DNA from 4 places in the Marinomonas epiphytica genome. Region 3 is predicted to be linked to each of the others. Evidence: predicted binding sites of a transcription regulator. Region 3 holds the regulator's gene; each other region holds the start of a gene.
What was found. Region 3 encodes LexA, which represses DNA repair genes until DNA is damaged. Its sites were predicted from a motif close to TACTGTNTANNTANACAGTA; they were not measured.
Positions count from the first base shown of each region.

Region 1: a site for LexA is predicted at 973-992, ahead of ruvC (crossover junction endodeoxyribonuclease RuvC). Genes of this name have one in related genera too.
Region 2: a site for LexA is predicted at 991-1,010, ahead of ACYVGZ_RS05275 (YebG family protein). Genes of this name have one in related genera too.
Region 4: a site for LexA is predicted at 957-976, ahead of uvrA (excinuclease ABC subunit UvrA). Genes of this name have one in related genera too.

Region 1 covers NZ_BAAGVX010000001.1:11,659-13,865, forward strand. Annotated here, with positions in the region: gene ruvA (Holliday junction branch migration protein RuvA) at 1-394, opposite strand, end outside; gene ruvC (crossover junction endodeoxyribonuclease RuvC) at 391-948, opposite strand; gene aspS (aspartate--tRNA ligase) at 1,110-2,207, opposite strand, start outside.
Region 2 covers NZ_BAAGVX010000026.1:28,771-30,977, forward strand. Annotated here, with positions in the region: gene ACYVGZ_RS05270 (LysR family transcriptional regulator) at 1-224, shown strand, start outside; gene ACYVGZ_RS05275 (YebG family protein) at 552-965, opposite strand; gene ACYVGZ_RS05280 (mechanosensitive ion channel family protein) at 1,106-1,975, shown strand; gene ACYVGZ_RS05285 (DUF1439 domain-containing protein) at 1,982-2,207, shown strand, end outside.
Region 3 covers NZ_BAAGVX010000002.1:38,039-40,245, forward strand. Annotated here, with positions in the region: gene ACYVGZ_RS00595 (DUF6586 family protein) at 1-436, shown strand, start outside; gene ACYVGZ_RS00600 (hypothetical protein) at 438-710, shown strand; gene lexA (transcriptional repressor LexA) at 772-1,392, opposite strand; gene dinG (ATP-dependent DNA helicase DinG) at 1,463-2,207, shown strand, end outside.
Region 4 covers NZ_BAAGVX010000016.1:42,848-45,054, reverse strand. Annotated here, with positions in the region: gene ACYVGZ_RS04835 (MFS transporter) at 1-871, opposite strand, end outside; gene uvrA (excinuclease ABC subunit UvrA) at 1,029-2,207, shown strand, end outside.

The DNA.
Region 1 (2,207 bases), on a different contig from region 3:
GTTTATCCCTTAACTCAATAATTAAACGTTCTGCGGTTTTCTTACCGACACCTGGAATTTTAGTGAGCGCGGTTACGTCTGAGTCTTGCACATAAGCAATGAGCTCTTCAGACGACATACTAGACAACACGGCCAGGGCCATTTTTGGGCCAATACCGTTTACTTTGATTAAAACGCGAAATAGCGCTCGTTCTGAACGATCAATGAAACCATAAAGGCTATGAGCGTCTTCTTTTACTTGTAAATGGGTATAGAGCACTACTTGTTGGCCAATGGCAGGCAATTCGTAAATGGTGCTCATAGAAGCACTCAGTTCGTACCCTACGCCTGCTACATCAACCAATAACTCTGGTGGTGATTTTTCTATTAGCTCACCAACAATACGTCCTATCACAGGGCCTTCCTTACATCTAATTCGCTCCAACGCTTAGCACTTCGTCCTGCACGTTTGCCTACGCCATACTCCAAGCCCTGGGAAGTGCGACTGTTAGCATGACAAATAGCAATGGCTAGAGCATCCGCCGCGTCCGCCTGTGGCGTCGAGGCTAAATTTAATAACATTTTAACCATGACCTGCACTTGAGCTTTATCTGCCCCACCTGAGCCAACAACCGATTGCTTAACTCGACGAGCGGCATACTCATTAACAGGTAAATCATGGGTGGCAGCAGCAACAATTGCCGCTCCTCTAGCTTGGCCTAGTTTCAAGGCCGAATTAGCATTTTTAGCCAAAAACACTTCTTCTATAGCAAATTCTTGAGGCTGATATTCCGCCAACAAATGGGAGACATTTTCAAAAATGGTTTTTAGTCTGACGGATAAGGCACCATCAGGAAGACGTATGCAACCACTGGTCACATAATGAATTTTGCCATTTATGATATCGATAATGCCAAAGCCGGTAATTCGAGAACCAGGGTCTATGGCCAACACTCTTGTTTTACTCACCAAATGTCCGCTTATTCATTTCATTACTGTACATTTCAACAGTCATTACAACAGTATGCAATATTAAAAATAAAAAAGGCCGCTATTAAGCGACCTTTTTACGGATATTTTTCAATCCCTTAACATTAGAAGCCGATATTTAGCTCCTTTTTGAACCAAGCTTATTCGGTAACAGGTTTTCTTACGCGGATGCTCAACTCTTTAAGTTGCTTCTCACTTACTTCACCAGGAGCTTGTGTTAACAAACACGTAGCACTTTGGGTTTTAGGGAAAGCAATAACATCACGGATCGATGCAGAATCAGTCATCAACATAACCAAACGATCAAGACCGAACGCTAGGCCGCCATGTGGTGGCGCACCAAATTTAAGCGCGTCTAGCAGGAAGCCAAACTTCTCTTCTTGCTCTTCTTGGCTAATCTTAAGCAGTTCAAATACGGTTTCTTGCATATCTGATTGGTGAATACGGATGGAACCGCCACCTAGCTCTGTACCATTCAATACCATGTCGTAGGCCTGAGACAAAGCACCAAGTGGGTTAGCTTTTAGTTCTTCAGGAGAGCAAGACGGTGCAGTGAATGGGTGGTGAATCGCAGTGATACCGCCGTCAGAAGTTTCTTCAAACATTGGGAAATCAACAACCCAAAGTGGCGCCCATTCGCAAGTGTAAAGATTCATATCTTCACCTAATTTACAACGCAATGCACCTAACGCTTCGTTTACAACTTTAACGTTATCTGATCCGAAGAAAATTAGGTCGCCGTCTTGAGCATCTAAACGCTCAAGCAATGCTGCACGCACTTCGACAGGTAAGAATTTAACAATCGGAGACTGTAGGCCTTCATTTAAGTCAGACTTGTCGTTCACTTTAATGTAAGCCAAACCTTTGGCACCATAGATACCAACGAATTTCGTGTACTCGTCGATCTGTTTGCGAGTCAGCGCGTTGCCACCTGGTACTTTAAGGGCTGCAACACGACCTTTAGGATCAACCGCAGGGCCGGAGAAGACTTTAAAGTCTACGTCTGCCATTAGGTCAGAGACAGTTTCGATGGTCAAAGGAATACGTAAATCCGGTTTATCGCTACCGTATTTTTCCATTGCTTCGCTGTATGGCATTCTTGGGAAAGAGCCAAGATCCACATTCAACAAATCTTTGAACAGACCCACGATCATTTCTTCCGTCATGGACATAATTTGCTCTTCAGACATGAACGACGTTTCAATGTCCACTTGAGTAAATTCTGGCTGACGGTCAGC
Region 2 (2,207 bases), on a different contig from region 3:
GTAAGGCCGCCATCGCTGGCTATGGAATTATTTATGTGCCTAAATGCTGTGTTTATGAAGATTTACAAGCAGGACGATTAATGACTTTGTTGCCAGGCTACGAGCCAAGAAAACTTGGAGTGTATGCTGTTTTTCCATATACAAAATATTTACCTGAAAAACTCAAGTTACTTATTGAACACATTAAAAGCAGTTATCACGATAAGCGGGAATATTTTTGCTGATTTAGTGTGTTATATATTTCTCAAAATTTCAAATTAAAGTCTATTTTATTAAATTTTTATGACAATTTGCTCGTCACGGTTCTCGATCGCAAATTTATGCTCTAAGGTAAATAGCTCGATATATCGTATGACAATTCATAAAGAATAATAAGGAGTCCGTTGTGGCTAAGAAAGAAGTGAAAAGTATCAAGAAAGAAATCAAAGCGCGTAAAGAAAAAGTTGCTAAGCAAAAAACTAAAATTGCTAAGTTGAAAAAAGCGCTTAAAAAAGCCTAATTATAAAAATCACCAAGTTATCCAATAACTTGGTGATTTTTAAACTTAAAACTTATGCCGCATTATCGGCTTCAAACTCGCCCGATATTTCATAACTCATATCATTTTCGTTCTCGTATAAAGCATCTTCATCTGGCTCGATGACAATATCGTCCAGTTTCTCTTTTGCTGATGCTTCCTTCAGGTCAAGCTGTTTGTTGGTATCAGGAACATTCTTTTTACTTTTAGAAAGCGTTTTTCGTTTATTACCGACAGCTTCTAATAGCTGGCTTTTGTGCTCTGCTAAATAGAGGGCTAGAGCGTCTATTTGTTGGTTATTGTCCATTAGCTTACTGCCTTCAATTAATTCATAAAGAGCATCGGCTGTGTCGAGTAGTTTGTCGTAGGCATCGGCTTCAGATTTTGACGTAAAAGTCATTTTTTCTATTCCATCACGTTCAACAACGTATTTGATTACAACTGGCATAGGCCACCTCGTAGTAAAAATTAAATACTGTACAAATATACAGTGTTTAATTAAGGTTTGTCTACGAGTTTTCATTGTTGGATGATTAGATGATTGTTAAAGTGGCGTGTTTCATTGACTGTTTTTAGGGTAACCCTTACATGCATTTTGATCTTTCTCAGTTAAATTTCTCCCTTGTGACAGAGCACATAGAGATCAGTCTAACCATTATTTGGATTCTCTTATCCTACTTAATCCGCCGTTACACCAAGCGGGTAATTCGCCGTTATCCAAAATTCGAGCATGATACGAAACGCCAGCGTATCAATGCTGCAGATAATATGTTCAATTTTCTTATGGTGGTCGGTTTAATCCTGATTTGGTCATCAGAATTGCAGAATATCGCGATTTCTATTGCGGCCTTTATGGTGGCCTTGGTCATAGCTACAAAAGAATTTATTGCCTGTATTATTGGCGCATTTTATCGTGCTAGTACTCGTCCTTATCAAGTTGGAGACTGGGTACGTATTGCCAATTTTGAAGGTGAAGTAACTGACAGTGATTGGTTGTCTACCACCTTGTTTGAAGTGGATATTAAGGGAGGGAGTTATGGCTATACTGGCCGAACCACGGTTGTCCCAAATAGCATGTTATTAACCCATACCGCACAAAACCTAAATTATATGCGCCGTTATGTGACTCATAGCTTTTCCATTTCTAGACTGAGTGATGAGGTTAATCTGTTTACGATTAAAGAGCCTATTTTGCTTAAAATACGAGAGTACAGTGAGCACTTTCATGAGGTAGCCATTCGTTATAACAGCCTGATCGAAAAACGCTTAGACATTAATATTTCAGGGCCAGAGCCGAGAGTGCGCATCGGTACCACGCCAGAAGGCTATAATGTGTTTACCGTTTCTCTATTTTGTCCGACAGAAGAGGCGGTAGATATTGAGCAAAAAGTCACAGAGGACTTTATGAATTTCTGGTACGAACAACGAGATAAAAACGCCACTAGAGCTAAGATCTAAGGAGTTATGATGTTACTAAAAAGAAATTTACGTTGGCTTAGTATTGCCAGTGTATTTGTTTTGATTACAGGGTGTAATAGCTTTCGTATCAGTGAACAAGAACTTAATACTGAAGTGGCTAAGCGTTTGGCTGAGCCTCAGAACAACCAGATTGAACTGCTGCTAGACGGGAATAGTCTGGAGTTAGAATTATTAGTGAAAGGCGCTAATATTGATTTAACAGCAAGAGATG
Region 3 (2,207 bases):
CCAGAAGTTGGATGCGGCAAGGCGCTTGATTCAGCAAAGCCAGAGTTGTGAAGAAACTTGGCTTAGTGCTGGCCTTGAAAGCTCTGCCGTGTTTCAGTTACGCAGTGCGCTTAATGGTTTGTTGCAAGAAGTGTGTGCAGGTTATGGCTTAAGCTTTTCTACTGATATCAGCCAGTTGTATCAACAGGCTGAAGAAAAGCAGTTGGTGATTCCTGTATTGTCTGAGTTAGCCAGTTTATTGAATGAGTCCGGTTCGTGGTTGTCGCAACTTGAGCGTGCTTATCAGGTTCAGTTTGAATGTCGAGCTGCCAGCTCAGTACAAATGAGTGATAACTTGATTGGTAAAGGGTCAGATGATGGTGCGGCCTCAGCCTTGTACTTATCCAAATTGGTGGAATTGGTGTTACGTTTTAGAGAGGAATCTGCAGAGTATTAATATGAAAGAAGCCTATTTGGAAATTGTCGAGCTTGATGACGGTGAGATTGTTTTACGACCTGCCAGTGAAGATGGTGAAGAAACATCCGCCCTGGTAACACTAAAGATCTCAGACGAGACCAAAAGCTATTTGCAAGATCGCTATTTCGAGTTGGCGAAGTGTATGTTTCATGCGGGAATTGATTTTGTCTATTCTGATCAAGCCACATTTGGAGACGATGTAGATCAAATGGAAGCTGAAATGGCTGATATGCGACCGAAAATCTTGCATTAATTTAGTTGAGTGTTGAAAGATTAGGTCACCTTGTAAAGGTGACCTTTTTGATTGGCCGCTATTAGATGTGTTGGCGCACAACGCCAACAGAAAGGCCCTCAATGGCAAATTCTTCACTCTCTAGATCCACAAGGATGTCATTGAAATCGTCATTTTCTGCGATTAACTTAACTTGACTGCCTTTTTGCTCAAAGCGCTTAACGGTTACTTCATCGCCAATCCGGGCGACAACAATCTGGCCATTACGCACGGCGGTTGTTTTATGTACAGCTAACAAATCACCTTCTAAAATACCAATGTCTTTCATGCTAGTGCCTGACACTGATAAAAAGTAATCGGCTTTAGGGGAAAACATGGCGGCAGGAACTTGGACATGGGAGTCAATGTTTTCTTGGGCAAGAATGGGGCAGCCGGCGGCAACTTTACCAATGACTGGAATACCAAGGTCGCCCTCGTCGTTGTCAGCACTTTGGGTGACTAGGCGAATCCCACGAGAAGCGCCTGTCAAAATTTCAATGGCACCTTTTTTTGCTAAGGCTTTGAGATGCTCCTCTGCTGCATTAGGGGACTTGAAGCCCAAGCGTTTTGCAATTTCAGCACGTGTAGGTGGAAAGCCGGTATCGTCGATGAATTCGCGAATGGTATCCAATACGTCGGATTGTCTTTTGGTTAATTTAATCATAAGTCATCTGGTTGTTTATACAGTTACTGTTATTATATACAGCATTATTACTATTACTCAAATTTTTTAGATGCTTACAGATAAACTAAAGAAAAAAATACACCAAGCTTACCGAGCCTCATTAGAAGCGAAATCTCATAAACCAAGGCTAGGGCAGCGGCAGATGATCGGCGCTATCGCTCGTACTCTTGGCAATATTAAGCAGGATAGCGAAGGATTGAGGTTAGGCGAGCAGCATGTCGCAGTGGTAGAAGCAGGAACGGGTACGGGTAAAACCTTATCTTATTGCCTTGCCGCCGTTCCTATAGCAAAAGAGCGTGGTTTAAAGTTGATCATCTCAACTGCGACCGTGGCTTTGCAAGAGCAAATACTTCATAAAGAATTACCAAATTTACTCTCTGATACGGATTTGTCTTTTAAATTTACCTTAGCAAAGGGGCGCGGGCGTTATCTTTGTTTGAATAACTTAGAGGGCTATTTAAGTCAGGATGAACAGCCAATGGAAGATATGTTTGCAGGGCTGTTTGAGCAACACTTGCAAGCAGATGATGTAAATACTGTGCTTTATCAAGAAATGGATGACGCCATTCGAGATGGTGTTTGGGATGGAGACAAAGATAACTGGGAGGGGGTCATTCGCGAGCAAGATTGGCGTAGGCTGACGACCGACCACCAGCAATGTACTAATCGAAATTGTGCAAACTTCTCTGTTTGCCCATTTTTCAAAGCAAGAGCTGAAATTGAGGTGGCGGATGTTATCGTAGCAAACCACGATTTAGTGCTGGCTGATTTATCATTGGGTGGCGGGGCGATTT
Region 4 (2,207 bases), on a different contig from region 3:
ACAATACAGCGCTCAGGGCCATCAGCAACAACACAAAAACCAATACGGCTTTCATGTGGCCTTTACTCTCAGCCAAAACAACTAATGGTACCATACCTACAAAAGCAAAACCCATGACGGCTAAGTAAATCCAACTATGTTGATTCAGCGGAATGTTAAACTGCTCTATTAAAAGGTTTGGAATGGTTAAAAATAAGGCTGTTAAACTACCATGCAATAAAAGCACACTGATGTTTAAAAACCTTAATCGACCATCTTTTAAAACTCGCCCCAGTGCCACAAGGCTTGGGCTAGTGTCACGTCGAAAAGCATGCTGAACCAAGTTTGGTACGGCCCATACAATGAGTCCCATGCCTAATAAAGAGAATACAAACGATAGGTAAAACAGCCCCGACAGGCCTAACTGTGCAAAGAGCCAAGGCCCTAATACTAATGACAGCATAAAAGAAGCACCAATACTGATGCCCACAGTCGCCATCGCTTTGGTGCGGTTCTGCTCTCTCGTTACATCACTCAATAATGCCATTAGGGTACTGGCAATTGCGCCTGCTCCCTGTACAGCACGCCCTAAAATGAGGGTCATTATGTTGTCTGTGTTGGCACAGATTAAACTGCCTAAAGCGAATAAAACTAAGCCAATTAAAATCACTCGTTTACGGCCAATACGGTCAGACCACATTCCCATAGGGATTTGCAGCAACGCTTGGGTAAAACCATAAATACCAATCGCTAAACCTATTTTGGCTGCGTCAGCTCCGTTAATGCCATCGGCAGCTACGCTGATCACAGGCATGATCAGAAATAAGCCCAGCATACGAAACAAGTAGATTAATGCTAACGCGAGAACGGAACGACGTTCGAGTGCATTCATAAGGCGTTTAAACCGGCCAATAAAAAAGGGTTAAATTAGAAAGATGGTAATATTACAAAAAATACCGTTGAAGCTCCATTTCAACTACTGTAAAAATAGACAGTAATTAGAGTAACATATAAGACTTAACTGTCATCCAAATTTACATTGGAGAAACATGGATACCATTACGATACGTGGCGCCCGCACCCACAATTTGAAGAATGTGGACCTTGATATACCAAGGGATAAGTTAGTAGTCATTACCGGCTTATCAGGCTCTGGTAAGTCTTCCTTGGCGTTTGACACCCTGTATGCTGAAGGACAGCGCCGCTACGTAGAATCCTTGTCTACGTATGCCAGACAATTTTTGTCTATGATGGAAAAACCAGACATAGATCATATTGAGGGCTTGTCACCGGCGATTTCCATTGAGCAAAAGTCCACTTCGCACAACCCTAGATCTACCGTAGGTACTATTACCGAAATCTATGACTATTTACGATTGTTGTTTGCACGGGCAGGACAGCCAAGATGTCCTGACCATGGCGAGCCATTAGAAGCACAAACGGTCTCGCAAATGGTAGACAAAATTATTTCTCTACCCGAGAACAGCAAGATGATGCTTTTGGCTCCCATTGTAAAAGATCGCAAAGGTGAGCACTTACACACCATCAATGAGCTTCTTTCAAAGGGATTCATTAGGGCACGCATTGACGGCATTGTCGTTGACCTTGATGACGCCCCTGCCCTAGAAAAAAACAAGAAACACACCATTGAAGTGGTCGTAGACCGCTTTAAAGTACGCGAAGATCTACAATTACGTTTGGCTGAATCTTTTGAGACTTGCCTTGGTTTATCAGACGGCATCGCAAAAGTCGTAAACATGGACGACGAAGACGATGTGCATATTTTTTCTAGCAAATTTGCCTGCCCTGTTTGTGGATACAGTTTAACTGAGCTAGAGCCCCGTTTGTTCTCGTTCAATAACCCGAATGGTGCGTGTCAGACATGTGACGGTCTAGGTACCCACCAGATGTTCGATCAAGAGCGTATCATACAAGACGAAAACTTAACCCTCGCTGAAGGCGCGATACGCGGCTGGGGCCGACGCAGTATTTATTATTATCAACAGCTTACGGCACTTGCTAAGCATTATGGGTTTGATATTGAAGCGCCTTTCAAAGACATTCCAGAGAAGTTTCAACAGCGCATCTTACAAGGCTCTGGAAAAGACAAAATAGAGTTTATGTATATCAATGAGCGTGGCGATAAAATGACGCGCTCACATAGCTTTGAAGGTGTGATTCCAAACTTACAGCGCCGCTACCATGAAACTGAGTCGGACTCGGTTCGA